Regions from separate parts of the Lacrimispora sanguinis genome, predicted to be linked through region 2. Evidence: predicted binding sites of a transcription regulator. Region 2 holds the regulator's gene; the other holds the start of a gene.
What was found. The regulator NrdR, encoded in region 2, represses ribonucleotide reductase genes. The targets are predictions, from matches to a motif close to CACAANATNTTGTG.

Region 1: ACHZES_RS05260 (ribonucleoside-diphosphate reductase subunit alpha) is a predicted target of NrdR. The motif match lies at 9,070-9,083, and genes of this name have one in related genera.

Annotation. Positions count from the first base shown of each region.
Region 1 is NZ_CP173277.1:1,124,176-1,139,426, forward strand. It holds gene ACHZES_RS05220 (hypothetical protein) at 1-499, opposite strand, end outside; gene ACHZES_RS05225 (hypothetical protein) at 578-856, opposite strand; gene ACHZES_RS05230 (anaerobic sulfatase maturase) at 1,068-2,201, opposite strand; gene ACHZES_RS05235 (hypothetical protein) at 2,465-2,656, opposite strand; gene ACHZES_RS05240 (hypothetical protein) at 2,816-3,367, opposite strand; RNA gene ssrA (transfer-messenger RNA) at 3,728-4,070, opposite strand; gene nox (H2O-forming NADH oxidase) at 4,210-5,544, opposite strand; gene ACHZES_RS05255 (ribonucleotide-diphosphate reductase subunit beta) at 5,649-6,692, opposite strand; gene ACHZES_RS05260 (ribonucleoside-diphosphate reductase subunit alpha) at 6,738-8,996, opposite strand; gene ACHZES_RS05265 (ABC transporter permease) at 9,392-10,333, opposite strand; gene ACHZES_RS05270 (ABC transporter permease) at 10,334-11,305, opposite strand; gene ACHZES_RS05275 (ABC transporter ATP-binding protein) at 11,365-12,894, opposite strand; gene ACHZES_RS05280 (BMP family protein) at 12,906-13,970, opposite strand; gene ACHZES_RS05285 (MerR family transcriptional regulator) at 14,009-14,770, opposite strand; gene ACHZES_RS05290 (amidohydrolase) at 14,804-15,251, opposite strand, start outside.
Region 2 is NZ_CP173277.1:163,789-179,039, reverse strand. It holds gene fucO (lactaldehyde reductase) at 1-628, opposite strand, end outside; gene ACHZES_RS00805 (TetR/AcrR family transcriptional regulator C-terminal domain-containing protein) at 779-1,348, opposite strand; gene ACHZES_RS00800 (DUF4318 domain-containing protein) at 1,447-2,082, opposite strand; gene ACHZES_RS00795 (LytTR family DNA-binding domain-containing protein) at 2,075-2,533, opposite strand; gene nrdG (anaerobic ribonucleoside-triphosphate reductase activating protein) at 2,694-3,212, opposite strand; gene nrdD (anaerobic ribonucleoside-triphosphate reductase) at 3,223-5,352, opposite strand; gene ACHZES_RS00780 (flavodoxin family protein) at 5,467-6,087, opposite strand; gene ACHZES_RS00775 (DEAD/DEAH box helicase) at 6,115-9,258, opposite strand; gene argS (arginine--tRNA ligase) at 9,281-11,050, opposite strand; gene ACHZES_RS00765 (sugar O-acetyltransferase) at 11,341-11,925, opposite strand; gene efp (elongation factor P) at 12,132-12,689, opposite strand; gene aroQ (type II 3-dehydroquinate dehydratase) at 12,801-13,229, opposite strand; gene ACHZES_RS00750 (YqeG family HAD IIIA-type phosphatase) at 13,366-13,884, opposite strand; gene nrdR (transcriptional regulator NrdR) at 13,892-14,344, opposite strand; gene ACHZES_RS00740 (PRC-barrel domain-containing protein) at 14,449-14,709, opposite strand; gene ACHZES_RS00735 (DUF975 family protein) at 14,764-15,251, opposite strand, start outside.

The DNA of each region.
Region 1 (15,251 bases), 960 kb from region 2:
GCATTTTCCCGTTCTTTATGGAAAAGCTTTCCGGTGTATGATACTGTAATTCAAAAATCTGGCCGTAAGGCGAATATAAGGTGGTGTTGATCCCCTTATAAGGACTCTGCCTGTCAAGCCAGTAATTTTTAATTTCAACCGTATGAAAGCCTGCTTTCCAATAAAGCTCCATGGCTATTAAAACCTTTTCCGCAAGCTCTTCTGCAGGAGCTGTGTAGGTATATCTCAATATATCCTTGACCTCGTACCCCTGGCAGCCAGGGTTGTATTTTCTTTGCATTTTTTCCAAATAAGAATCTCTGGATTTTATGCGGTTTTCCACACCTGCCATATCCATTCCTGCCCGCCCTGCTATTGACCTGACTTGCCTTGTAATTTTAGGTTCACACACCGCAGCCCTGATGTAACAGGACATTCCTTTTATCTGAGGCCTGATAACCCCATGATTATACTGCTTTTCTACGGTCAGGCGGTTCCGCCACATTTTCTCCCCGCGCATTGTACCAAATTCCTTTTACATTTTTATCATATCTTTCAGTATATGCACCATTTCCGGAAATTGTGTCTGTAACATTGCCTAATCGGTAAAAATTATCCTGCATCCGAATGTAAAAGCGGAGGCCTGAATTCTATGCAGGCCCCCGCTTCTATAATCTCTATTCAAAAAAATCTTCATTAAAATCACGGTCACGATCACGGTCACGGTCACGATCGCAATCACGATCACGATCACGGTCACGGTCACGCCGACAGCAGTGGCACCGCGGATCATTACAACCTGCCCTAAATCCTGCGCAGAATGCTCTTCTTCTTTCTTCCTCACATTCGTCACGATCACGCTCATCATCACAATCACGATCGCGGAAATTACGGCATCTGCAGCATCTACAGCATCTGCAGTTACATCCAAAGTTATTTCTGCAGCCTCCAAAAAAGCAACACATATTTCACACCTCTCCCTTTTTTAATTGTACTATATTATATGGGACATATAGACAAGATGTGAAAACCGCCGGTTTCCTGACTTTACTCTGCTCCTGCGGCCGTATATAGCGATGGAAATTCCCTTACCGATTCCTCAGTTGTGACTGCATCAGCTGCCTGGCAATCTCTTCCATTCTTGAATGGGTTTTCTCAAAAAAGTACTTATAAGATGAACAGAAATAATTCTGACCAAGATGGCCGGCCTCATCTATTTGACGGTTCCTGCGGCATCCGCCACGACATAGGTATGCGTATTTACAGGTCTTGCACTCTTCTGGTCTATTTAGGGAGGCCTCTACAAACCCACTCTCCAATCCCCTGTTTCCCATCTCCTCAATAGAATCTACCAGGAAATTTCCAATTTTATACTCATCCATTACATAAAAATCACAGGGGTAAACAGATCCATCCGCTTCTATTACATGCTGGATGCTGCAGCACCCCTTCATATCACATGCCTCCGGGGGATATCCCATCAAAAGACTGATATAATTTTCAAACTGACGAATGTATGGCTGCTCTCCCTTACATAAATCCAAATACCAAAGATCAAACAGATTTACAAGAAATTCTCCATAAACCTCCGGAGTCAGAGAATACTCCCGACTACCCTTAGGCTCTCCTAATGGATCAAGACAAGCGATATACTGCTGATATCTCCAGTTGTTTTTCTTATAAAATTCATATATTCGAGTAATCCGCTCCGCTGTTCTTCGATTTACAACCGTCAGGATATTATAATCTACCCCTTTTTTGTCAAACATCTCTAGGGTCTTCATAATCTTACCAAAGGAACCTTTGCCCGCTGAATTCTCCCTGTAGGCGTCATGAGTATATTTAATCCCATCCAGGGATACTCCTACCAGGAAATTATTTGCAGCAAAAAACTCTGCCCATTCTTCACCCAGCTGGTAACCATTGGTCTGAATCGAATTCATGACTTTTACATTACGTATATTATACTTCTGCTCAAATTCAAGCAGCTTTTTATAAAAGTCAAGACCCACCAAAGTGGGTTCTCCTCCCTGGAATATAAAATCACACTGTTGCTCACTATAAGCCAGTGTTTTCTTAACGATCTCCTCCAGGGTATCCAAAGACATAAATCCGTAATTTTGCTTTTCCCGGTTCTGCATTTCGTCATGATAAAAACAATATTTGCATCTTAAATTACAACTTCCGGAAGCTGGTTTAATCAGTAACTGTATTGGTGGCATACCTTTATCTCCTCACATAACTATGTTTCGTATTCTTGTTTCAGCCAGGATTACCATGCGGCAGTTGGACTTCCAGTGGCTCAGTACGGCCATATAATTATCTTTGTCCAGATTTCTTTATTATACATGACTCTATACAGAAAGTGAATTACTATTTAGCGCTTACCCGATCCATCGCAGTCCTTTATCGTGCAATCCTTTAGGGCAACAAAAAACTACCAGCTAGATATTAATAGCCGGTAGTTCGTCTTAAATTGCTCTTATTAGAAGAATAACAACCACCAAAATGGAAATCTTGAGTCAAAATCATGTCTCCTATCGAATTCTTCTCTTCGTTCAGATTCTTGCCTTCTGTCAAATTCCATTCTTCTATCGAATTCTTCACGCATACCTCTTCTGTCGAAACCTCTTCCGCCTACGCTTCTGCCGCCTACGCCTCTTCCATCAGAGCCCATTCTGGGATCACCTTGAGAACAATCCATATAAATATTCCTGTTTCTATAATTTTATATTGCTAATGTATGCAAAATTAAATTGATGTGACACCCTATACTAGCTATAAATTTCAATTTTCTTAAATATTTTTTTTGTGGGCTCAATTTTGAAGCTTCGCACTATAATTCAAATAGCACTTTTATTTTTTGAGCAACAATGTCAGGTGATATATTTGAATTATCAATTTTAATGTAATTATCAAATGGTATTTCCCCGTCATTACTTACTAAACGGTATCTTTCATCATCAACTATTAATCTTTGATTGGAAATAATAATATCTCGTTTTGATGCCTTATTGCGCAATCTATTTTCAGTAGTATTTCTTTCCAAACGCACTTCTCTTGAAGCGACAAGTTCAACATAGTAAAATTCCGTTTCGTATGGTCTGAATATATCTTTGACGTGCTCAATATAATCCCAATCGGACTTCTGGTCAAATGCCCACATATATGTAAAAATAAGTCCATAATTATTTGATGCTGCATATTCTTCAAATACCACTTCTCTTAAACGGGAAATTATTTTCCCATTGTAGGAGCCAAAAATTTCAATTACCGGCTCAATTGTCATATGATTATGGAACAAACGTAAGTCTGTAATTTTCATCAATTCCTGTCCAACTGTCATTTTTCCTACGGACGCATTTCCAATTAAAAACACAACTTTCATAAAATCATTCTCCCCACATAATATAAAAAATCTATAAATAGAATACCATCCTGCCTACCAACTATCAATAGCAAGGTTTCGGGCTAAGCAAAACCAAAATAAGTAGCAACTTTGTGCTTTTATCATAACTTTATACGGTTCAACGTTACGCTTACTTGTTTGCCCGGAACGATTAGGACCTATTCAGATAGAGACAATTACATTCTAAGTGTGATAATTTATAGAAGCTTGACGACGGTATGATAAATAATTTTCAGCCGTCATTTTCTTGATTGAACAAAATACAGAACGAAATAACCCGATACATAAAGAAATGGCGTAGCTTTATGCGCTACGCCATACTTCGTTCAAAAACTTTTTAAGTGGAGCAGACGGGAGTTGAACCCGTGTCCAAAAACCAATTCCCTGTTCTTCTACTATCATAGTTAGTTTATTGACATTCCCTCCACCGCCCGGGAACTAACACCCTGACAGCTTCAGTAGCTTCATAATACGACCGCATGCTCAAAGCTTTGCATACGTCGTTTCTCACATCGTCGATGCCGGGATCTTAAAGTGTGAGTGCCTTAAGGCCGACAAGCTGCATTAAGCAGCTAATGCTAATTCGTTATTGTTAGCGTTTATATTTAGGTTTGCCATTTAACGCATCGCATGCGGATAGCTTCACCAGCTGCATAGCCCCTGTCGAAACCAGTACTGCCCCTGACTGGTACTCTTCTGGAGAGCATTCTCATACTAACATGAAAGAAATCAATTGTCAAGACCTGTGCAATTCCTGCTGCGATTACCTTGTGGCAACACTGCCTGAAGATTCACCTTATTCCTTTTTTTGGTTAAAAAAATTATTTTGCCTGCAAAGCAGCCATTGTAAAATAGTTATAGGGCTGATTAAAATGTGGCAGGAAGAAGATGTCCGTCAGCTTTAACCGGTCAATGGTTACCTGCTCCTGGATCGCAAGGGAGAACATGTGGATCGCCATGGAAATATCATATTCTGAACATAATTGTGCTCCCAAAACGATGCGGGTTTTCTTATCGTATACGATCCTGATTTTTACCTTGTAATTGTCATGTTCAATAAAGGCCGGTTTTTGAGTATCCTCATAATCCACCGCCGCTGCGTCATATCCCAGCTTTTTGGCTTTTGCATAGCTGATCCCTGTAGAAACCATTTTCAGATTCCAGATGCAGATTCCATTGGATCCCTGAACGCCAATGGATTCCAGAGGTGTTCCGCATACGTTATGAGCTGCCACGATTCCGGACCGCACGGCATTGGTTGCCAGAGCAATGTAGTTTGTCTTTTGGATGGAGTTGTCAAAAACAGTTGCACAATCGCCGATGGCATATACATCCGGCCGGCTGGTCTGCTGCTGCTTGTCAACGAGAAACGCCCCGTTACAGAACAGTTCAAGATCATCCTTGCCTAACCGGTTGTTAGGTTTAAAACCGATTCCCAGTACTACCATATCAGCATGGTATTCATTTTTGTCAGTGACCACTTTTTCCACTTTGCCGTTACCTTCAAGCTTAGTCACGATTTCATTATAAACCAGTTTAATGCCATGGCTTGATAAGTTTTCGGACATGATATCGGAAAACTCCTGATCATAATAGCTTGACAGACAGGTGTGCATATTGTCGATTAAGGTGACATTCTTTCCAACACGGCGAAATGCTTCCGCCAGTTCAACGCCGATGTACCCTGCCCCTACAACCACGATATCTTTCAAGGCATCGTTATGCAGCTTGTCAATGACATCTTTCGCATTCTGAAATAATTTCACAAATTGAACGTTGTCCAGTTCTTTTCCTTCAATATTAGGAGAAATAGGAAGAGAACCGGTTGCAAGGATCAGCTTATCGTATTCCTGCTGGTATCTCTGGCCATACTTTCCCTCTGCAAAAACAATCTTTTTATCATAATCAATGCGCTCTACTCTTGTTTCCATGTAGACCTTTGCGCCCTTTTTTTCAAAAATATCTTTGCTGCAATAAAACAGGCCTTCGGATGAATGAATCTGCTCGCCGATCCAAAGAGCCATGCCGCAGCCTAAAAAACTGATATTATCATTGGAATCAAATATAACAACTTTGTTGTCTTTATAATTATCTAAGATTGTGTTGATAGCTGCCGTACCGGCATGGTTTGCTCCAATTACCACAATACGTTCCATAAATAGCCTCCTAAAGAATTGTTTTTCTTGATTATATCACATCGTTAAAACAAAAACAATTATTATTATTGAAATGGCGATCTTTTTTAATACAATCTTACTTGTTACAGATCATCCACCAGAGCGCTGCTTTTCGCATATGCCGTGCTTTTCGCTTCAAAAAAATCTGTTTTGATCAGATTGGCATTGCTGTACTGGTTAACCCATAACATGCTTTCCGGCTCCCTGTCATGACCCTCATAAATCCGCTCCCAGCCGAGACTTGCACAGCGTAAGTTTCCAAGATACATGATATAGTCCGTGATCATTTCTTTTGTAAGTCCGGGAACTTCATCTCCGATGGCATAGCAGCCCCAGGCGATTTCCTGCTCACAGCCTTCCCTGATCATACTCCGGTAAACCTCCACCCGTTCCCTGGTAAACAGTTCCGGCTCTTCCTTCTCAAGTTCCAGAATAATATTTCGGAACAGCCATAAATGAGTGTTCTCATCTCTATTAATGTAACGGATCTCCTGAGAGGAGCCGATCATTTTATGATTCCGTCCTAGGTTATAGAAAAACATGAATCCGCTGTAAAAATACACACCCTCCAGAATAAAATTTGCCACAACTGCCTTCATAAATGCAAACGCGCTCTTGTCCTTTTGGAATTCATTATACAGGTCACCGATAAAGGTATTACGTGCAAGAAGATGAGGGTCACTCTTCCACTGATAGAGCACCTCATTCCGAGTCTGAGGTTCGCAGATGGAATCCAGCATATAACTGTAACTCTGACTGTGCACCGCCTCCTGGAAGGTTTGAATGGAAAGGCAGAGATTGATCTCATTGGCAGTCACATATTCTCCTAGAGCCGGCAGATTAGCGGTCTGGATGCTGTCCAAAAACACCAGGAAGGATAATATCTTATCATAAGCTCTACGTTCTTCGGGACTTAATAAGGGATAATCCTTCCTGTCCCTGCTTAGATTAATTTCTTCAGGAATCCAGAAATTATTCATGGCCTGCCGGTACCAATCACTTACCCAGGTGTATTTCATATTGTTAAAATCATTGAGGTTTGTGGTATTGCCGTTGATCATCCGCCGTTTTCTTACCTCAATTTCCCCATCCGGATGAAAAAGGGGTCTTTTTTTTAATTGTTCCATATCGTTTTCTCCGCATTCTCTTGTTTTATTATTCCCAACCGTTTTTTAGCTGGAGCAGGCCTCGCATTCATCCACTTCCAGACTTTTGGAACGGACGTAGTAAATGGTTTTCACACCCTTTTCCCAAGCCAGGATATAAAGCTCCAGCACCTGACGAAGGGTGTAATCATTGGTAATATAAAGGTTCATGCTCTGGGCCTGGTCCACATGGCGCTGGCGGATACCCGCCGCCCTTACGGACCACCTCTGGTCTATATAATGGGCATTTTTATACTTCCAAAATGTTTCAGGCGATAAATCCGGGGCTACCCGGGGAACCAAACCGTTCTTTTTCTCCTCCAGATAATACCGGTTCATGACAGGGTCAAGCCCGGCCGTGGTACCTGCGATCATGCTGGTGCTGCTGGTTGGTGCTATGGCGATGAGCCAGCCGTTTCTCATGCCATGGGCTGCCACCTTTTCCCGAAGGTGCATCCACTCTTCAGAGCAATATCCCCGTTTATCAAAATATGCCCCTGTCTGCCATTCGCTTCCTTCATACAGATCATAGCTTCCTTTTTCCTCTGCAAAATCACAGCTTGCTTCAATTGCCGCATAATTGATTGCTTCAAACACCTTATCAGTAAATTCAAGATGCTCTTCTGACTCCCAGGAGATCCCGTTCTTAGCCAGCATGTGATGATATCCGCTTATCCCAAGTCCCACCGGGCGATAGCGGAGGTTGGTGACCTTTGCATAGGGCACTGGGAAAAAATTTAAATCGATTACATTGTCCAAAGCACGGACCGCACTTCTTGTAAGCTCGGTCAGCTCTTTGGTATCCTTAAGATCAATATTCCCCAGGGAAAGGCTGGCAAGGTTGCACACAACAAAGTCTCCCGGCTTTGTTACGGTGACCACCACGGTCTCCCCGTCCACGGTCTGGATCTGCTGGTCCACCTGTTCCACCCCGCTCATATTCTGAGCAATTTCCGTACATAAGTTGCTGCTGTAAATGATGCCGCTGTGGCTGTTTGGATTGGCTTCATTGACGATATCCCGGTTAAAGGTAAAGGGCGTTCCTGTTTCCACCGCGCTCTTTAAAACCAGGCGGATGATATCTTTAATGGGAATGATCCGCTTATGGATACGGCTGTCATTCACACAGTCCAGATATCGTTCCTCCCACTGGGCTCCATAAGAATCCTCCAGTGCCCAGCCCTTTACTGTCAGAATCTCATGAGGACACATTAAGTACCAGTCCCCTTCTATGTTCTCCTTTGCCTGTTTCCAAAACAGGTTGGGATAGCAAACCGCCGGAAAAACATCATGGGCCTTCATGCGGTCGTCTCCGTTATTGGTCCTGAGAGTCAAAAACTCCGGAAAGTCCTTATGCCAGACATCTAAGTAAACTGCCACGGCTCCCTGCCGTACCCCCAGCTGGTCCACTGCCACTGCCGTATCATTGGCCAGCTTGATCCACCGGATCACGCCTCCCGCAGCGCCCTTAAAGCCGCGGATCGTACTCCCTGCGGCACGGACTTTTCCGAAATAAAGGCCCATGCCTCCTCCGAACTTACTGACCTTTGCAAAGCTGTCAATGCTTCGGTAAATGCCATCCAGACTGTCCGGTACGGTATCGATAAAACAGGAGGAAAGCTGATGATAAGGCTTTCTGGCGTTTGAAAGGGTGGGCGTAGCCATGGTAACCTTTAAAGTGCTGAGCATATCATAAAACCGTTTTACCCAATGATCCCGGTCAGCCCTTTCCAGCATGGCAAGATGCATGGCAATTCCAAGAAACATTTCCTGGGGAGTCTCTAAAGGCTCATTCCGGCGGCTGCGGATCACATACCGGTTAAGCAACAGTTCCAGCCCGGAATAATTGAACAGGTGGTTTCTGCTATGATCCAGATAGCCTTCATACCGATCAATTTCTTCTTTTTTGTAATTTTCCAGAATGTAGTCCCCATAAAGCCCGTCTTCTGTCAGGAAACATATTTTATCATAAAAGCTGCCAATCTTTCTCCGGTCCAGCTCTTCTTTTAACCTGGTTTCATAACGCAGCATGGAAAGCCTTGCCCCTATATACTCCCAGTTCGGCGCCTCCTGGGTCGTCAGCTCCACAGCCGCCTGGATGAGCGCCTCGAACCGTTCTCCAAGGCTCATATTTTTCTTACAAAACCCTGTGAATTTTACGGAGAGGTGATCCAGATCATATGGTGCCAAATCCCAATCCTTACGGATTCCCTCTAAAACGCCTATGAGCTCTGGTACCTCTTTAAAATATTCCAGGATTTCCTGTTTTCCATCTGTCTTGTCCATTTATAATTCCCGCCATTCCATGTTTTATATTAGTATCAATAACTGTTATTGAATCTCATATGTAAAAATATACCACAACATATAGTTAATTTCAACCACCGAAGCACAAAATATTCGTTTTCAGACTATTTCCCTTTTTTATTATTACCAAACAAAAGCTGTTAAATTAATTAGTCAATGGGATATTCGAAATCCGCTTCGCTACTTGCTCATAACCGAATAGCAACTATCGCTGCTTGTCAGGTGGAGCTTGTACTCCACCTGACACAAGTAAGTCCCCACCCACCACTTAATGCTTTTCGCATTTGAAGTGGGGGACTTACTTGGTTCGGTTAAAAAAACGCCTGAAATCTCACAAAGTAAGACTCCAAGCGTTTCCATTAATAGGAAAATCTTTATCTCGCACCGCGCACATAAGGCTTCCCAAGGCTTTCCGGCCCATGATTTTTGTGGGCGGAGCCCAGCAGGGCCGCCAATGTGATCAGATAAGGAAGCATGGACAATGCCTGCGAAGGAAGAGGAACTCCCACTGCCTGAAGACGGATCTGCAGCGCATTGGCAGAGCCGAATAAAAAGGCAGCTCCCAGCATTCCAAAGGGAAGATAACGCCCCAGGATGACAGCCGCCAAAGCAATGTATCCTCGGCCGGAGGTCATATTTTCCGAAAAGTTCCCCACCTGTACCAAAACCAGATAAGCACCGCCAATCCCGCCCAGAACTCCGTTTAACACCATGGAAATGTACTGGTACCGGTAAACCGGTATCCCGGCTGAATCCGCGGCACGAGGGCTTTCACCGATGGAAGCAAAGGAAAGCCCGGTATTTGTTTTCTTATAAAAAAACGATACTCCCATGACCAGAAAATAGATCAGATAAGTTAAAATATCCTGATTAAAAAGAGCATTGCCAATGAGTGGAATGTCGGCAAGCAACGGTATCCGCAATTTTATTAAAGGTTCGATCTGCTGGTAGGACTGTCCCCCTGACATCAGTTTATACAGGAAGCTGGTGACGCCAAGTATAAAAATATTAATGGCGATCCCGCTGACCGACTGATCCTTAGAGAGCCTGATCGACAGAACTCCATGAAGCATACTGACAGCCGCTCCGCCCGCCATACCGCAAAGTAGCCCTACAAGAATACTCCCCGAAAAAAATGTGCCTGCAAAGGAGAAAAAAGCCCCGGAAAGCATGACGCCCTCCATTCCGATGTTTAATATTCCGCACTTTTCCGATATCGTCTCCCCTAGCCCTGCGTAGGCAAGAGGCACAGCCATCCGCACGGCTGCCGACAAAAAGGCAGACAGGAAGCCGACAGTTAAGATCTGCTGCATCATTTATTTTCCCTCCTTTGCTCTCATTTTTCCGGTCAGAAGTTCCCTGCCCAGGATAAGCAGTACAATAAATCCAATCAGAAAATCTACAATCGCAGAGGGAACTCCCATCTGCCTTTGCATGGAGTTTGCCCCAACTTCCAAAGCCGCAAATAAAACGGAAACCAAAAGTACGCCGCCCGGATGGTTAAAGGCCAAAAGAGTTATGAGGATTGCCGTATAACCGCAGCCTCCTGAAATTCCTTCAAGCAGCTTTTTCTGGACTCCAAGTACCTCCACAGCTCCTGCGATTCCTGCAAGGCCTCCGCTTAATACTGCTGACAGGATTATATTCTTCACCACAGAAATACCGCTGCATGCCGCTGCCCGTTTATTAAAGCCCACGGCTTTGAATTCATAGCCTGAGGTGGTCTTTTCCATGAGAAACCATACAAAAAACACAGCTCCAAGGGCTATAAAGATACCTGTATGAACTCTGGTTGGCTTTAAAAAACGTAAAAGTGTGACAGATGCATCTATTTTTTCAGATTGGGGAATGCTTCCCGCCGGATCCATGAGAAAGGTACGGACAGCGATACCCAAAAGATTCATAGAAATATAATTAAGCATAATGGTGCAGATGATTTCTGATATTCCAAGCTTAGCTTTTAATATGGCTGCTATAAGAGCCCATAAGCCGCCGAAGAGAAAGCCGCATCCAATGGCAAGGATAATCCGAAAAATTCCCGGGACTCCGGTGGCATTTAGAGCCACCCAGGCAGACGCAAGGGCTCCTATGTAGAATTGTCCTTCAGCACCGATATTAAAAAAACCGGTCCGAAAGGCCACCGAACATCCAAGTCCGGTGAGAATCAAAGGAGTCGCTTTTACAAATACTTCTCCGAAGCCGCTTGCATTGCCAAAGATTCCGTTAAAAAACATCCGGCCTGCCGTAAGAGGATCAGCCCCTGACAATATGATAAGGATGACTGCCATAGCAATGGAAAGGAACGCAACCTCCGTCACTTCTATTGCCTTCCACTTTTTCATGTGATTCATGGCCTTCCTCCTTCTTCCGTTACTCCGCCCATGTAAAGTCCGATTTTAAATACATCCGCTTCTTCCCTGTTAAGGATCCCCATGATCCGTCCTTCAAACATTACTGCAATCCGGTCACTTAAAGTGAGGATCTCATCTAGATCGGCAGAAATGAGCAAAACGCTTTTTCCCTGGTTCTTCTGTCTGATTAAGGTCTGATGGACAAATTCCGTTGCTCCGATATCCAATCCTCTGGTAGGCTGGCTGGCTACAATGAGCCTGGCCTCTTTTGATATCTCACGGGATAAGATCACCTTCTGCTGATTTCCGCCGCTCATAAGCTTTACCGGCGTCCTTGTCCCACTTTTTCCTGAAGTACGTATTCCATACTCTTCAATGGCTTCTAAAGCACGGTTCTCTGCCTTTTTATAATCCAGAATCCATTTCTTTGAAAAAGGCAGCCGGTTGTAGGTACGCAGAATCATATTTTCTGTTACCGTCATGTCCACAACCAGACTATCCATGTGACGGTCATCGGATATATAGGAGATGCCCTTATGGAAACGCTCCCTCACAGATCGGCTGTCAATGGCACTCCCATCAAAGGAGATGTTTCCCTCCGTATGCTTACGGATTCCCGTGATAACCTCGGCAAGCTCCTTTTGCCCGTTTCCTTCCACTCCGGCGATTCCAAGGATCTCCCCCTTATAAACCGTAAGGCTGATATGATCCAGCGCCATTTTACCAGCCCGCTTTTTTGATAAAGAGACGCCTTCCAAGCTTAATGCTGCTTCCTTTGATGTTTTTTTCCTGTCTTCTGTTTTAGGGGAAAGCGGCCTGCCGATCATGTAGGCAGATAATTCCTCGGGTGTGGTATTTAATGTGACCAGATTCTTAACTGATTTTCCATCCCTTAGGATCGTAACCCTGTCGCTGATCGCCATGATCTCACTTAGGCGATGGGTAATGATGATGATACCATGTCCCTCATCCTTTAACCGCCTTAGCACATGAAAGAAATTTTCTGTTTCCTGAGGGGTTAGAACGCCTGTGGGTTCATCTAATATAAGCAGGTCTGCTTTCCGGTACAATGCCTTTAAGATCTCCACCCTCTGCTGTTCTCCTACGGACAGACTGCCAACCAGTTCATCAGGCTTAACAAAAAGGCCGTATTTTTCCGCCAGAGAGCAGATCTCTTCTGAAGCCTGCTTTCTGTCAAGGACCTCTTTTTTACCGCCGGAACCCAGAATAATATTGTCAAGCACTGTCATCCGGTTTACAAGTGAAAAATGCTGATGGACCATGCCGATTCCATGGCTTATGGCATCTGCAGGAGACTTAAACCGAACCGATTCTCCTTTATAGAAGATTTCCCCGCCATCAGACTGGTATATGCCGAATAATATGTTCATCAGCGTAGTCTTTCCGGCTCCGTTCTCCCCAAGCAGGGCATGAATTTCCCCTTTTTCCACGGAAAGGGTTACATCCTCATTGGCATACACTCCGGAAAATGCCTTTGTAATATGTTTCATTTCCAATAATGGCATAAGAATGCTCCCTATCTGATCTTTGTATCACATGGTACTGAAAATTCTCCGGCTGCAATAGCTGATACCTTTTTCTCAATCTCCGCCTTCACCTCATCCGGTACTTCGGCCTCCAGTTCGTGGTATGAAGCGATGCTCACTGCGCCTTCCTTCATGCCCAGATCATAGATTCCTCCAGCAAAGCTTCCGTCTGCCACCGTCTGAAAAGCTGTTTCGATTACATTTGGAATATGATATACGGAAGAAGAAAGAACGGTCTCCGGAGCCAGTCCATTCTGATCATAGGAATCCCCGGTTGCATAAACTTTTGCTTCCTTTGCTGCATTGATGGCCCCTGTACCGGATTCATTCGCACAATGGCCGATGACATCGGCTCCATTGTCGATCATAGCCTGAGCGGCTTCTTTTCCCAGAGCCGTATCCGTAAAAGAACCGGTCCATGCAGTCTGGACTTCAATGTCAGGCTTTACGGACTTTGCACCATCTTCAAAGCCATTCATGATTTTAACAAGGGATGCGCCTTGAATCGGTCCTACAAAACCAATCTTATTGCTTTTTGACATTCCTGCTGCAAGCATTCCCATGATGTAACCGCCTTCTTCGCATTTGGTGACATAGGAGGCCACATTGTCAGCGGAAACCTCTCCCTCTGTCACAATGAATTTGGTATCCGGATACTGTTCTGCCACTTCTACGGCAGGATCACCGAACTCGTAGCCGTGGCCGATCACCACATCAAAACCATTGGCGGCATAATCGGCAAATGCGGCTTCAATGTCATCAGGAGTCAGATTTTCCGTATAGGCGGTCTCACAGCCATAATCGGATTCCAGAAGCTTTAATCCTTCATAAGCGGACTGGCACCAGCCCATGTCATTTGCCGCACCGGAAAGGCAAAGTGCTACCTTGAACGTTTTAGAAGTTTCGGATGTTTTAGAAGTATCAGAAGTCTCAGATGATACAGATGTATTAGGGGTCTCTGTTTGTGTCTCTGTCTTTTTACTGCAGCCAGCTAAGGATGCAGCCGCCATGGAAGCAGCAAGAGCCAGGGCTGCTAATTTTTTTAAGTTTTTCATAATGATTCTCCTCTCTTGTTGTCAATTCCTTCGTTGTGCTAAGGTTTCATTATCCGGATCTGCGTATGGGTGATATAATTGGAGCTTTGGTTTTCCACAAACTGATCCAGAATATTAAAATTAATGGTTAGATCTTCAAATTCCAGATCCGGTCTTGCGTTTCGGATCCGCTCAATGGTAGCAGGTACCGTTTCATAAGAGCCCAGGTGATAGCCGCATAGAAAATCGCCTGCAGGAATTTTACGGATCTGATCCTTTCTGATCGTCTCCGGCAATGGTTCGCCGGAGGGATATAAATAGGCACCGAAATATTTTCCTTCTCCCTGATAAAAGGCGATGGTAGGATAAAAATAGAAGGAATTCTGCCGATAGATCATCTCTTCTTCTCCAATGGCAAGATAGGCCCTGTCTTCAAAATGGCGGATGGTAATCTCATCCGTACGGATATTTTCCATCTCTTCTTCAATAAAACGAAGCTTTCTCTGAATGGCCTCATCAATGGAAATCAGCTCCATCCACTGCCTGTGAAGCTCCTCTGAACGCTGCTTTAAGGAATCCAGAGCGGAACCGGCATGCTGTGTACTCCGCTGCTTTGTGATTTCCTCCAGGGAGTATCCAAGCTTTCGCATGTAACATATGGTTGCCAGCTCATAAATCTGGTCAAACTCATATTTTCTCCTGCCGTTTTTCATATCCCGCATTCTTGGTTTAAATATGTCTATGCTGTCATAATAATACAGGGTCTGTATATTCAGACCGAAAAGAGATCCCATCTCTCCAATGGATAAAAATTCCTTCAAACCGTTTTCCTCAACTTTCTATGATCAGGCGGCTTATAAAAACGGACGGAATGCCTCACTTGGCTTACGTATCACTCTGGTGCAGACCGCCTCTCCTTCAGAAGCCAGCCGCTTCTCGTCCACTCCAGTGATCACGCCATCCTTATAAACCACTTTTCCATTAATCATAGTGAGCCATACGTTTCCTGTCAAGCCAACCCTTGCAAGGAGATTCTTGGGATCATGGATTGCTCCTGCAAGCTCCAGGGCTTCTGCATCTATCATAAATAAATCGGCTGCCTTTTCCGGTTCCAGAGAGCCCAGATCCGGTCTTCCCAGAGTCTTTGCTCCATTGATGGTTGCGATTTTTAACATATCATAGGCAGACGCACAGCCGCCTCTTTCCTTTGTATGATAAGTCTGCATCATATAAGCAGAGCGAAGGGCATCAAGAAGATTGGAGCTGTCATTGGTTGCGGATCCGTCACAGCCAAGGCTTATA
Region 2 (15,251 bases):
TGGCACCCTTTGTAATATAACCTTCGATTGCATGGGTCAAGGCGTCCATGCCTGTAGCGGCCGTCAGACCCTTTGGCATGCTGGACATCATGTCCGGATCAACGATGGCTACGATGGGAATATCATGAGGATCTACGCAGACAAATTTGCGTTTCTTTTCCACATCAGTGATCACGTAGTTGATGGTAACTTCCGCTGCCGTACCTGCCGTGGTGGGAACGGCGATGATCGGTATGCTTGGCTTTTTGGTTGGAGCCACTCCCTCTAAGCTTCTCACATCTTCATATTCCGGATTTGCAATGATGATGCCAATGGCTTTTGCGGTATCCATGGAAGAGCCGCCGCCAACCGCTATGATATAGTCCGCTCCTGACGCTTTAAATGCTTCTACCCCTGTCTGGACATTTTCTATGGTCGGGTTCGGCTTGATATCGGAGTAAATCTCATAATCCATTCCGTTTTCTTCCAGGATCTTTGTGATCTTTGAGGTTACGTTAAATTTGATTAAATCGGGGTCAGATGCTAGAAATGCCTTCTGAAATCCTCTTCTTTTTACCTCGCCTGGAATCTCCTTAATTGCACCGGAGCCGTGGTATGATGTTTCGTTTAATACAATCCTGTTTGCCATGATAACCTCTCCTTCTCCTTAATAAATTGACATGTTATTATGTTATAATTTTAACAACATGTAGGCATAAAATAAAGTTACAATCCATATGCTTTGTAACAATTGTTACAAAATACACAAACTGTAACTTTTACTTTATGGCAATCATGACTAAATCAGGCCTGCTTCTGAAAATACCGTTTCCAGCTTGGGCGGCATAGCTTCTGTCAGACTTTCCGCCATCTCGGACGGAGTCTGCTTCATGCCCGAAAGGACCCATTTCACCGTCATATATACGGAGCCTCTGCAATACATCTCAAGAAGAAACTGGATTTCCTCAGAAAGCATTTCCTGTCTCTTTCTGGTAATGAGTTCCGTATAAAATCCCATGATCAGTTCAAAATCATGTTCTTTTAAAGAATTATAATCGTCAGAACGGAACGCCTCCGTAAAGAATACCTTTTCCTTCTTGATGAATTCGAATTTTTCCTTCAGGCTCTGGCGTACGGTTTTATCCACCCCGATCTGTGCAAAGGATTCCAGAACCAGCTTGTCAAAATACCAGTTGATCAAATCGTATTTATCTTTAAAATTACGGTAAAAGGTTTGTCTGGTCATCCCGCATCCATCCACAATGTTCTGGACCGTAATCTTATCAACGGGCTTGGCTTTCATGCAATCCTTTATGGAATCAGCCAGACGATATTTTGTTTTTTCACTTTTCCTTGGATTGTCAGTCATGTTCCGCTCCTGTCCTGTTCATTCTACTTCATCTATTTTACCATAGGTTCCCAGGTTTGTGAACACTCTCATACTCGGATAGTCTCCTGACTTGCCATTTAAAGCTTTGTAATGTCCATGGTATACACAGGTCCTCCATACGTATAGTAACTCCTTAAATCCACCTCATGAAGGACTCCGTCAATCTTAACCACAGCCGGAATATCCCGTTCTATATATTCCAGGCTCAAGCGGTTTTTGATGCAGTAATTTTCCAGGACAGAGTAAAATTCTTCCTTAGTGCCCGGCTTTTCATTTAAATCAATGACAAGGGTACGTCCTCCCTTTGCGTGATTCAGTTCATTGGCAGTACGCTTTGCATAAAGGTAATTTAACGCCCATCTCCCCACAAGCACCACAGCATCCGATAAGATCATGTATCTTAAATAATCCGGAAGAAATGCTGCAAGAAACAATAAGAGAACTAATAAAATATCAAACCAGTACATAAAAGCCATACCCCGCAGCCAGCTTAAATCCAATTCAGGTAGCCGTTTAAAGAACTGAAGCAGGCAGCCTGCCGCAAAATAAATGACAAAAAATAGCCCCAAGCGGTCCATAACAATCTCCAGCCCTTGTCTGTCGGAGAAAAGCCAAAGTCCCATTAAAGCACCTACAAATAAAATCATCCCCAGATCGGCTCCGGCAAACAGAATTTCCCAAAAAATCTCTCTTTTTCCCTCGTTCTTATTCATAATGCCTCACCTCCAAAATCCTGTCTTTTACCTCTTTTAAATATTTCCTGGAAATATAAGTTACCTGGGAATTTATCATAGAGACCTTCATAAGCCCATTTAGCATAGGAGTATAGGTCCTTACCTTATCGATATTCATGATCACAGACTTGGATATCCGGATAAAATTAGACGGAAGAAGCCGCTCCAGTTCGTAAAGTCTCCTATTTGTCTCATAGGTTTCCTCTTTCGTATGGACCACCTGCTTTTCATTCACCGTTTCAATCAAATAAATCTCAGGACTCGGGACCCTGCAGATCTTTTCTTCCCTCTGGCACAAGAGTGTTACCGTACGGAACAAATCCTGTTCCAGATATTCTACAAGGCGGTCCACCGCCTCATCCCGCTCATGGATGCACAGATCGGCAGATTCTTCCACTTCATGACTGACTGTTTTAATTTTAATTTTCATACTGCTTCCTCCTGACTGCCAGTTCATCATATCATATTCGAACCGGTTTTTACAGGGATTATAGGTAAGTGGCCGGTTTTAAACGGTAAGAAGCTCACCTATGAAAAAACAGGGTATTTTGCCGCCGCCTTTTACAGCAGACTGCAAAATACCCTGTTACTTATTCCCACAACACAACTTTTCCCATATCAAGGGATTCCTGCACTTTAATGATCCTCTGATTGGATGACCCTTTAAACCGCAGCTTTAAATCCTTTTTTTCCACTTCAAACTTTCCGTCTACCAGGACATCCAGACAGGATAATATCCGCTTTGTCTCAGGTAGCCTTCCTGCCATATCTCCCAGAATATCCTTTTCAAAATCATAGCCGGTATAGCACCAGATCGTCTTTTCCGGAAACCGTTTCTTTACGTTCTCTACCAAAGACAGGATGCCCTTCTGATTCATTGGGTCCATGGGTTCTCCCCCCAGAAGGCTTAAGCCGGCAATATAGGTATGGTCTAAATATTCCAGTATCTTTGACCCGGTTTCTGGCCCGTATTCCTGGCCGTAATGAAAATCCCAGGCTTCGGAGTTAAAACACTCCTTACAGCGGTGAGTGCAGCCGCTGACAAACAATGATACCCTGACCCCCGGGCCGTTTGCTACATCCGTAGGCTTTATGGTCGCATAATTCATGGCACACCTCCTACAGATGAAGGACTCTGGATTTGATCTCTTTTGTCTTTCCGGTGTTCCAGAAATTCTCTCCCAGATAACCACAGGTTCTTCTGGTCACGTTCATCCGTCTCTTATCTTTGTTATGGCACTGAGGGCATTCCCATTCCATATCTTCATTGATTATGATCTCACCGTCAAAACCGCATTCCTGGCAATAATCTGATTTGGTATTAAACTCTGCGTACTGGATGTTATCGTAAATGAATTTCACCACTTCTTCCATAGCTTCCAGATTGTTCTGCATATTAGGAACCTCCACATAGGAAATGGCCCCGCCGGAGGAAATAGTCTGGAACTGGCTCTCAAAGGTGAATTTTTTAAACGCATCAATGGGTTCCCGCACATCCACGTGATAGGAGTTGGTGTAATAGCCCTTGTCCGTCACATCAGGTATGTTTCCGAACCGCTCTCTGTCAATTTTAGCAAACCGGTAGCAGAGAGATTCCGCCGGTGTCCCGTATAAGCCAAAGCCAAGGCCGGTCTGCTTTTTCCACTGGTCTACAACCTTCCGCATATAATTCATGACGCGGAGAGCAAACTCTTCTCCTACCGGATCGGTCTGGCTGACCCCCTTCATAAGCTTTGTGGTCTCATAAAGGCCGATGTATCCTAACGATATGGTAGAATAGCCATTTTGAAGGAGCGGGTCGATCTTTTCTCCCTTTTTAAGCCTTGCAATGGCGCCGTACTGCCAGTGAATCGGGCTTACATCGGAAAGAGTGCCTTCCAGTGATTTATGTCTGCACATCAGGGCCTCATAGCAAAGATTCAGACGTTCATCTAAAATCTTCCAGAACGTATCTTCGTCTCCCTTTGCAAGAATACCGATCTGCGGCAAGTTTAAACTTACCACTCCCTGATTAAATCTTCCCTCAAACTTATAATTGCCATTCTCATCCTTCCAAGTAGATAAGAAGCTTCGGCAGCCCATGCAGCTGAATACATTGCCTTCGTAATTTTCCCTCATCTTCTTAGCAGAAATATAATCCGGATACATGCGTTTGGAAGAGCATTTCACCGCCAGCTTCGTGATATAATCATATCTTCCGCCCTTTAAGCAGTTATTCTCATCTAAAACATAGATCAGTTTAGGGAATGCAGGAGTGACATAAACGCCGGCTTCGTTCTTGATTCCCTCAAGCCTCTGTCTAAGAACTTCCTCCACAATCAGGGCATTTTCCTTTATGTATTCGTCATTATCATCAAGGCATAAGAACAGGGTTACAAAGGGAGCCTGTCCGTTGGTTGTCATTAAGGTGTTGATCTGGTACTGAATGGTCTGGACACCGGATTTCAGCTCATCTCTCAGACGGATGGCAGCCATCTTTTCCACCATCTCAGGAGAAATCGTATCCCCGAATTCTACACGGATCTGCTTATGGAATTTATCATTGCTTTTTCTTAAATATTTTCCCAAATGACGGATATCTACGGACTGGCCGCCGTACTGGTTACTTGCAACAGCCGCTATGATCTGGGTCATGACCGTACACGCCACCTGAAAACTCTTAGGACTCTCGATCATTTTTTCATTCATCACGGTGCCGTTATCCAGCATATCACCAATATTGATCAGACAGCAGTTAAAAATCGGCTGTACGAAATAATCCGCATCGTGGAAGTGAATGGAGCCCTGGTCATGGGCAAGAGAAATCCGCTCCGGAAGCAGCATTCTTCTGGTTAAGTCTCTGGACACCTCTCCAGCGATGTAATCTCTCTGAGTCGATGCCAGAATGGTATTCTTGTTGGAATTTTCCTCTGCCAGTTCCTTGTTTTCATTTTTAATCAGTTTTAAGATAGACTCATCGGTTGTGTTTGCCTTCCGAAGCAAAGCCCTCTGGTAACGGTAAATGATGTATTTTTTGGAAAGCGTATATTTGTTCTTATTTACCAGACTGCTCTCGATCATGTCCTGGATGGCTTCCACACTGATCACGCCTTCGTTATCTCTCTCCACATGATCCAGTATTGCATCAATCATTTCCTCTCCAGCCCGCTCAGAAGCTTCCACCTCTGCATTGGCTTTCCGAATGGCTGTAATGATTTTATCCCTGTCATATTCCACAATTCTGCCGTCACGTTTTTGAACTTTAATCATCCCTGTCACCTTAACCTCTTCTATATTTTGTATCTCTAAGTTTTGAATCACTACATATAGTGCCTATCTCATTATACACCACAACTAAAAAAAGTAAAGGGAATTTTTTCTTGTTTATCGTATGAAATTTGTCCTTGGGATTTCCTCCCAGGCGGGAAGGCTGATTCCAGCGGCTTTTCCAACTTCCAGACATTTTAAAAGCCATGCCATATTTTTTCCGAGAGCTCTCATGGTGTGAAGCCCCTCCAAATCCTGCTCCACCTCCTGAGGTGTAAATCCGTGAACCATGTTCCAGTAAGTGGAGGAAACCACCGGCATCTGGGCAATGGTAAAATATTTGTTTAAGACATCAAGAGAAGCGGTGGTTCCTGCCCTCCGGGCGGAAACAACAGCTGCTCCCGGCTTAAAGGCAAAATCTCTTCCCGCATAAAACAAACGGTCCAAGAAGGAAAGCACGGTGCCATTGGGAGATGCATAATGAACAGGGGAACCTACAATTAACCCTGATGCTGTTTCCATCTTATCCAGCACCTGATTAACCAAGTCATAATTAAATACGCATCTTCCTGTTTCCGAACATTTCTGACAGGCAATACAGCCATGGACAGACTGGCTTCCTACATGAAGGATTTCTGTCTCAATGCCTTCTTCATTCAAAGCCCAGCTCACTTCAAGAAGGGCACGGTTGGTACAGCCTCTCTCATGAGGGCTGCCATTTAACATTAGTACATTCATCATTTATCCATCCTTTCATTCAAATAACTATATATCCAAAAGCCCCATTAAATCCTCTTTGGTCAGATTACTTAAGGATACGGTTCCCTCTGTAATAATCTGATCCGCCAAATCCTTTTTGGATTCCTGAAGCTTTAAAATATTTTCCTCAATCGTCCCCTTTGTGATCAGCTTGAATACACTCACCTGCTTCTCCTGGCCGATCCGGTGTGCCCGGTCCGTGGCCTGGTTCTGAGCCGCCACATTCCACCATGGGTCAAAATGTATGACCACATCGGCTGCAGTTAAGTTAAGCCCTGTACCGCCTGCTTTTAAGGAAATCAGGAACAGAGGGATCTCATCATCTTTAAAGGAATTTACCATATGGAGCCTATCTTCTTTCGGCGTTGCTCCGGTTAGTATATAGTATGGAATCGCCTCTTTTCGCAGCCTTTGAGCGATCACCTCTAGCATGGAGGTGAACTGGGAAAAGAGCAGGATCTTGTGCCCTCCTTCCACTCCGTTGCGAACCAGGTCTATGCAGGTTTCCAGCTTTGCGGATCCCCCTTTGTAATTCTCATAGCATAAATGAGGATCGCAGCAAATCTGCCGCAGTCTGGTAAGCGCAGCAAGAATCTGGATGTTATCCCTTCCCGAACTGCCTTCCAAACTCTCAAGCTCCTGCTTTAGTTGGAATGCATTGGCCGTATAAAGTTCTTTTTGTTCTTTGTCAAAAGCAGAATAAACAATGTTTTCCAGCTTGTCCGGCAATTCTTTCAGAACATCTTTCTTAAGCCGCCTTAAAAGAAAGGGGCCGATCAGGCGGTGAAGGCTCTCTAACACCGGTCTTTCCTGATCCCTGACAATGGGAAGTTCATAATCCTTTTTAAATTTCCGATAGGTGAAGAGAAATCCCGGCATCAGGAAGTCAAAGATGCTCCACAGTTCTGACAGACGGTTTTCAATGGGAGTACCGGTTAAAGCAAACCGATTCTCTGCATCAATATTCTTCACCGCTTTTGCACTCTGAGTGGATGCATTTTTGATGTACTGGGCCTCATCAATGACCTGAAACCGGAAGGACTTATCCTTATAAAGATCAATATCCCGTTTTAATAGATCATAGGAAGTAATCAGCACATCCACCTCATCCGTATGCATTAACAGCTCTTCCCGCTCTCCTGCCAAACCGGTGATTGTCGCAACGTTAAGAGAAGGAGCAAAAATGTGAAACTCATTCTCCCAGTTGTAAACCAGGGATGCAGGGCAGACGATCAGGGATGTTGTATGTTCCTTTTTTTCTGCTTCATCAAGAAGCAGGGCAATGATCTGGATGGTCTTTCCAAGTCCCATGTCATCAGCCAGAATTCCGCCAAAGCCGTAGCTGTCAAGCGTCTTAAGCCAGCGGTATCCTGTCTTTTGATACCCTCTTAACACATGGCGCAGAGGCAATGGGACCTCATAATCACTGTCCTCCACAGACTTCATTCCCCGTACTACTGCCTTATAGAGCTGGTCCCGGTATAGGGTAATGCCGTTTCCCTCTTTCAAAATGCTGTCCAGATAAAGTGCCCTGTATTTGGGAAGGCGGAAAGACTTGCCAAACATATCAGGATCAGCAGACAAGCCATCAATGAGCTTTGCAACCGTCATAAGCCCGTTGTCGTCAAGACTAATAAATTCCCCGCTTTTTAAGCGGTAGTACTTCTTTTTCTGGCTGTACACTTCCAAAAGCCTGCTTAAGTCCTCTCCTGACAACCCGGCCGTATCCACATCCAGTTCCAGCCAGTTCCCTACGCTCCGGACTCCGATGGATACCTTGGGAGGAGGCAGAACTTTTAGCTTTTTAAAGGATTCGGAAAAATAAACCTCTCCCAACGCCATGAATTCGCTCATTCCTGACGTAAGTAACCGGTATACCGCTTCCTCATCTTCCCGAATGGCCGGATATTCCGATTCATATTCTTTATATTTAAAGTACCGGGTTATCAGACGGCTGATGCGGAACTCTCCAGGCACATCCCGGCATACGGTACGAGGAAGGCGCTCATCTTCTACCGGCTGGAACGAATAGTCTCCATAGGAAAGGGTTGGTTTTAGAATCAACCCGCCCTGCCCATCGGAATCAAAGTCAAACCTTGCCTTTAACTCTTCCGGTTTATAAGCCTCTAAATCCAGTTCTTTGGAATCAATGGTGCAATAGGCAGCAATCCTTTTTAAAACCCGTTCATAGAAAAGAGGCATGTCCTTGTCATTGATTTCCGTTTCGTAAGAAGGTTTAAACCCTTCCATCATCTGCCCCAGAAATACGGATAGGGCTTCGCTGCAGGACTGGTCGCAGCAGTATAAGTATTTCATATCTGCAAGATATAAGCGGTGTTCGCCTTCAAAGGTCAGAAGTTCCCGGTCAACGGACACCAAAACCCCATCCCGTCCCTGGCGCTTTACCGTAACCTTTAAGTCCGGATTTCGGTCAACAATCATTAACTGCCGCTTCTGTCCTTTGTAATCTTCAAATTCCAGGGTCTCTCCCATCATGATTCCAAAAAAACGGTCCCGGTTTGCGCGGCTTAAATTCAAAAACCGCAGAACAGGTTTTGTGGAAAAGGAACTTTTCTGAAACTGTTCGTAATGCTCACAATACGCATTGACAATCTCCAGCACAAATTCCAGAAGGGGCCGGCTCTCCTTAGCAAAAGCAGAAGGGGTGTGATGAAACGCCAGGTTTTTGCCGTATTCCACATAGGTGCCGTTTTCTACTGCATTGGCAAATGCAGCCAGGTCCTTCACCATGTAGAGACGGTCCCTTCCCAGCTTAAACTCCAGCTTCACTTCTCTTTTGCTTACCAGGAGGGACAGGGAAAGTTTTACCTGTTCCTCTTCTCCCTCGCTCATGATCCGGGACACTTCCCGGTTGGTATATTCCCGGATCATGGCTCTTGCCTGCTGGGAAGTGAGAACAGGTCTCCCGGGGTTTGACTCCTGTTCCTTATACACCTCAAACAGAGCTTTGCAGTGAGGACACATCCCTCGGTAGGAATTTCCCTGGGCACAAGAACAAGAGTAGTCAAAAACCTGACTACCCTTGATATGCAGATTTGCCTTATATTCCTTTCCCTGGTCCTCCACCAGGGCACTGACGCCTGATTCGCCCTTCCAAAAGGTATTTGTCGTCAAGTGTGATACTCTCATAGTTCCTCACATCCGTTCACCATTACATTCGTTCCGGCGCCTCGATTCCCAGTACGCCAATGCATGCATTTAATACATCCTTGGTCAGTCTGATTAAACGGATCCAGGATGCCTGCCGTTTTTTATCCTCTTCGGATATGATTTTAGTATCATGGTAAAAACGGTTAAATGCATTGGCAAGTTCGTAAATGTATTGGCATATTTTATGGGGCGCAAGCTCCGTAAAGCCTGTTTCCATGATTTCATTGTATCTGGAAAGCTGAAGCATTAAATCTTTTTCCGCATCCGTTGCAGCTGCAAGAATCTGCTCCTCACCCTGGTATTTATCCTCAACGCCCTGGTATTTTGCCAGAATAGACTTTATTCTTACGATCGTATAAAGGATGTAAGGGCCGGTATTTCCCTCAAAGGATACGAAACGGTCCATGTCAAACACATAGTCCTTGGAAGCCTGATTAGATAAGTCTCCATACTTTAAGGCCGCCATTCCCACGATCTTTGATGTTTCCTCCGCTTCTTTCTCTGAAACGGTACGGTTCTCCATAATCTTTTCGTAAGCTGCCTGGCTGATGTCAGAAATCAGGGTTTCCAGACGCATAACTCCGCCGTCCCTTGTCTTAAATGGCTTACCGTCTTTTCCGTTCATGGTTCCAAAGCAAAGATGAGACATCTTTTTATCCTGTGATACAAAGCCTGCCTTTTTCGCCACACGGAACACCTGGACAAAATGCAGTTCCTGGCGTTTATCCGTAAGATAGATGTACCAGTCAGGCTTTATATCTTTCTCACGTTCAATAATGGTTCCAAGATCAGAAGTAGAATAAAGGGCTGCACCGTCAGATTTTCTTACAATACAGGGAGGAAGTTCTTTGGTATCCCCCTCTTCTCCAATATCCACAACAAGGGCTCCCTGGCTTTTATAAGCAAGGCCCTTATCTTCCAGCTCTTTTATTAAACCGGCAATATAGGGTTCCGCATCGCTTTCGCCTTTCCATAAATCAAAGGAAACATTGAGGTTTCCGTAATTCTTCTTTAAATCGGAAACAGATACTTCTATAATATGCTGCCAGATGGCACGGTAAGGTTTAAAACCATTTTGCAGCTTCAAAGTGGCATTATGGGCTCTGGTGCTGAATTCCTCGTCGGATTTGGCTTTTGCACTGGCCGCCGGGTATATCTCTTCCAGCTCACCGATGGTAAAAGGTGCTTCCTTAGGATACTCCCCTTCATAGGACTCGTCAAAATAAGGAAGCTCCGGTTTCCTGTCCTTAAGCTCCTCAATGATCAACCCCATCTGAAGGCCCCAGTCTCCCAGGTGAACATCTCCAATGACATGATGTCCCAGAAAGCGGCCCAATCTCTTAATACTTTCCCCGATAATCGCGGAACGGAGATGACCTACGTGCAGAGGCTTTGCAACATTGGCTCCGCCGTAATCCACCACAATTGTCATGGGGTTTTCTGTTCTTTCGCAGCCGCACTGTTCTTCGTCGGCCATGCCGTTCATATAGTCTGCCAGATAATCTGAGTTAAGTTTTAAATTGATAAATCCCGGCATCACTGCATCCACCGCAGCAAATACATGACTGCCCGCAAGCTTTTCCACTACTTCCGATGCAATATCAAACGGTTTCTTTTTATAAGCCTTGGCTGCTGCCATGGCTCCGTTACACTGGTATTCGCAAAGGTCCGGACGATTCGATAAGGTTACCTTTGCATAAGCCTCATCATATCCGCAGTTCGCAAATGCTGCCTTCATCTCTGCTGTAATCAAATCAAGAATCTTCTTCATCAGTTCCTGGTCTCCTTTTTCTATTCCAGATATTTCTACGCTAAATATTAATTATATTACAAGTGACCTTAAAAATCAAATTCTTTTCCCTTTTCTTTTCCAAAACTATACTGCTCCATGATCTTCAGCCACATGGACAGAAATAGGTGATCCGGTAATAAAATAAGCGCCTTTTTAAGTTATGAGGATCGCACAATCCTTATCTTTTCCCAAAAAGGTGCTTTCTTTTTATTATTTTATAATATTTACCTTCTATGCTTGCAATATTCTCTTATTGCACTTCCCCGTATTTAAATATTTTCCCGTATTAATCTGCACGGATTGCCATATGCTATCTGATGATCAGGTATATCCTTTGTCACAATGCTCCCTGCACCAATCACAACGTTATTCCCAATGGTCACACCTGGCATAATAATCGCACCGCCTCCAATCCAAACATTGTTACCAATAACAACAGGCGCTGTCTGTGTTTTACAAAAAGAAAAAGAACCATCTTCTTTTATCTTCCCAAAACGCTCTATGGCATTTGTAGGGTGGAATGCAGTATATATTTGTACGTTAGGTGCAATAAGGGCATTATCCCCGATAATGATTCTATTGTCATCTAAAAAAGTGCAGTTCATATTTACCTCGCAGTTATTACCAAAGTAAATATTATTCCCGTAATCAACAAAAAACGGTGCGGTAATCCATAAGTTAGATCCTCGCCCACCTAATAATTCTGTTAAAATACGTTCTTTTTCCACTGCATCTTCAGAATTCGTCTGGTTATAATCCCGTATAAGATTCTTTGCTTTATGCCATTGGGTTAATAATTCCTTATCCCCGCAATCATAAAGTTCTCCTGCTAACATTTTCTCTCTTTCAGTCATGTTATGTCCCCCGCTCAACTTCCTATTTAACAAACTATACCATAAATGAACACAGAAATATAGCGGTTTTAAAAAGAGCTGCCCTGCAAATATCTTTAAAGCATAAAAACAACGCAGGAATATTAGAGCGATCCTTTCTACGTTGTTTTCTCAATATCATACATAATTAATAAAAGGACCTTGCAGATCGCCCGGTCCTTTTCCTTTTATACTCTGGACAGATATTCACCTGTACGTGTATCAATCTTAATCTTGTCACCCTGATCAACAAATAAGGGAACATATACCACCGCACCGGTCTCAACCGTAGCTGGCTTGGTAGCGCCCTGAGCGGTATCACCCTTGAATCCCGGCTCTGTTTCTGTAATAACTAATTCCACGAATAACGGAGGCTCTACGGAGTATACCTTACCATTATAAGAACATACCTTAACCGTTTCATTCTCTTTTACAAACTTTAACGCATCACCGATTACATCTGGAGATAACGCCATCTGCTCATAGGTATTCGTATCCATAAAGTTATGAAGATCTCCATCAGCATACAGATACTGCATGTCAAAGCGATCGATTCTTGCCTGTGGGAACTTCTCTGATGGGCGGAATGTGCGCTCGTTAATGCCGCCGTTTAACACATCTTTAATCTTAGTTCTTACGAATGCAGCACCCTTTCCAGGTTTTACATGCTGGAACTCCATAATCTGATAAACAGTACCCTCGATCTCTAATGTGATACCGTTTCTAAAATCACCCGCTGATATCATAAATGATATTCCTCCTTGAATTTCTCTTCTTAACCTTTTATATTCTATACTATAACAAATACATTTTCAACAGTTTTTTACAAATATCTCCCTTTTCTTGAATCTAAGCAATTATTTTCCTGTTAAATAATCCATTGCAAGAGCATATCCCTTCAGTCCGAGGCCAACTACTTGTCCGGTGCAAACAGGTGCAGTCACCGAAGTATGGCGGAACTCTTCTCTCTTATGGACATTGGATATATGGACTTCAATCTTAGGAATCTCTACGGAACTCAGGGCATCTCTAACGGCATAGCTGTAATGGGTAAATGCCCCGGGATTAATGATAATCCCTTCTGTTCCATTGTGATATGCCTCCTGAATTTTGTCGATGATTCCGCCTTCATAATTGCTCTGAAAGACTTCCAGTTCATGACCTTCACTCTGCGCTTTTTCTTCCAGCATGGATACCAGCGCATGATAATCCTCTGTTCCGTATATCCCCTTTTCGCGGATTCCTAAAAAGTTTAAATTCGGCCCGTTTAATACAAGAATTTTCATATCCCTTCTTCCACCTTTCATCCCATGCTTTCCAGGCAAAGCCCATATGCACCGGATCAGCCAGCTTGTCCGAACCGTCTCATCCGTATTATAACCTGTCAGGTTGTCTTTTACCCGTCAGATATGTTCTTTTACCTTACATTGTACTCTTTTTTCTTTTCTTATCTCTGTGGTAAAAATACAGCACAACTTTCTCTAAATATCTCTTTAAAACAATTTGGATTTCTTCTTTTGGATGAATCGGCCTGACCAGAATGCTATGGATTCCGGCTCTTTTGGCTCCATAAACATCAGTAAAAAGCTGATCCCCTACAAAAACCGTATGTTTTGCATTCGTTCCCATGAATTCCATGGCTCTTTGATAGCCTTTTCTCCCGGGTTTGTTTCCTTTAAAAATATAATGAGGACTTCCCGCAGCTTTGGCAAAGGAAGCCACTCTCGGCTCTTTATTATTGGAAAGGAGGCAGGAATCCATCCCAAGCTCATGCAAATGTAAAAACAATTTCTTAGCTCTATCATCTGCAGGCGCATCATGGGGCACCAGAGTATTGTCAATATCAAAAATCACGCCTCTGATCCCATTTTTATATAATTCCTTAAAGGATATGTCATATGCAGATGCCGCATCTTCATCCGGATAAAATACTTTAAACATAAGTCTCCTACTTTTTCAACAGTTTTCCTATTTCTTCCATAAACGTACTCACGTCTTTAAATTCCCTGTATACGGAAGCAAAGCGCACATAAGCCACCTCATCCACTTCCTGCAGCTTTTTCATGACAAGCTCTCCGATCACCGTGCTTTCTACTTCCTTTTCTTCACGGTTGAAAACCTGGGTTTCTATCTCGTCTACCATGGAATCAATCTGCTGGGATGATACCGGTCTCTTATGGCAGGAATGAAGAATTCCTGCTTCTATTTTTGAACGGTCATAAACTTCTCTGGAATTATCTTTTTTAATTACCATAAGGGGCATGGTTTCAAGCTTTTCATAGGTTGTAAACCTCTTCCCGCATTTCTCGCACTGTCTTCGGCGCCTGATGGAGCTGTTGTCGTCTGCCGGTCTGGAATCAATGACCTTTGTGTCTGCTTCATTGCAAAATGGACATTTCACGTATCTGGTCCTCCTGTCTTTCGGACTGTAATTTTATTGTCACGAATCGAACTTCGTTTTATATATCATAGCTTACAATCCAAAGATCCGCAAGCCCATCCTCCTTATATCCCGCATCTTTCCGTTGCTTTTTCCAAATCCACATTTACAAGGATGATGTCCGGACCCACCTGCCTTATGTCGCAGAAGGGAATTACAAACTCCTTTTCCCTGACTAAAAAACCGCAAAAGCATCCTGGACCTGGTACAATAATGGCTAAAAGGCATCCTGTTTCCATGTCAAAATCCACATCGCCAACAAATCCTAAGCGTCTGCAGTCACAGATATTAATTACTTCTTTTTGTTTGAGTTCACAAATGCGCATAGATACACCTCCTTTGTATATTCTATGCGCATCCATCCTTCATGACACGGCCTATCACTGATTTTCCTGGTTCCACATGGATTCAAAGGAGACCTCTACGTCTCTTCCGGGGAAATCAAGAGAACGCCGCTCCTTAAGATCCAGATAATACTCTGTTACGGTAGCTTGAATATAAGGGAGGGCCCAGAGTAAGCCAATTCCCATGGAGCAGTATCCCAGGGCTACCATCCCAATGAAGCTCATTAAAAGGTAAAAATAACCTCCCTTATTGCCCTTCATCATGGCTGCACTTTCCTTAAGACTCCCGATCACTCTCTGATCCGGAGACTCGATGAGAAGGAACATGGACTGGGATAAATACAGCATTGTAATAATATTTCCAATAAGCAGAAGCAGGTACATAAGTACCAGCAGTACTACCATAATAGGAATAAAATCAGTGATGACTGCTACAATGAGTACTACAAAGTACGGGATTCCCCAGGCAAATCCAATAAAAAGATTAATAAAATAAAGTCCTATAAACCTATGTGGCTTGTTCT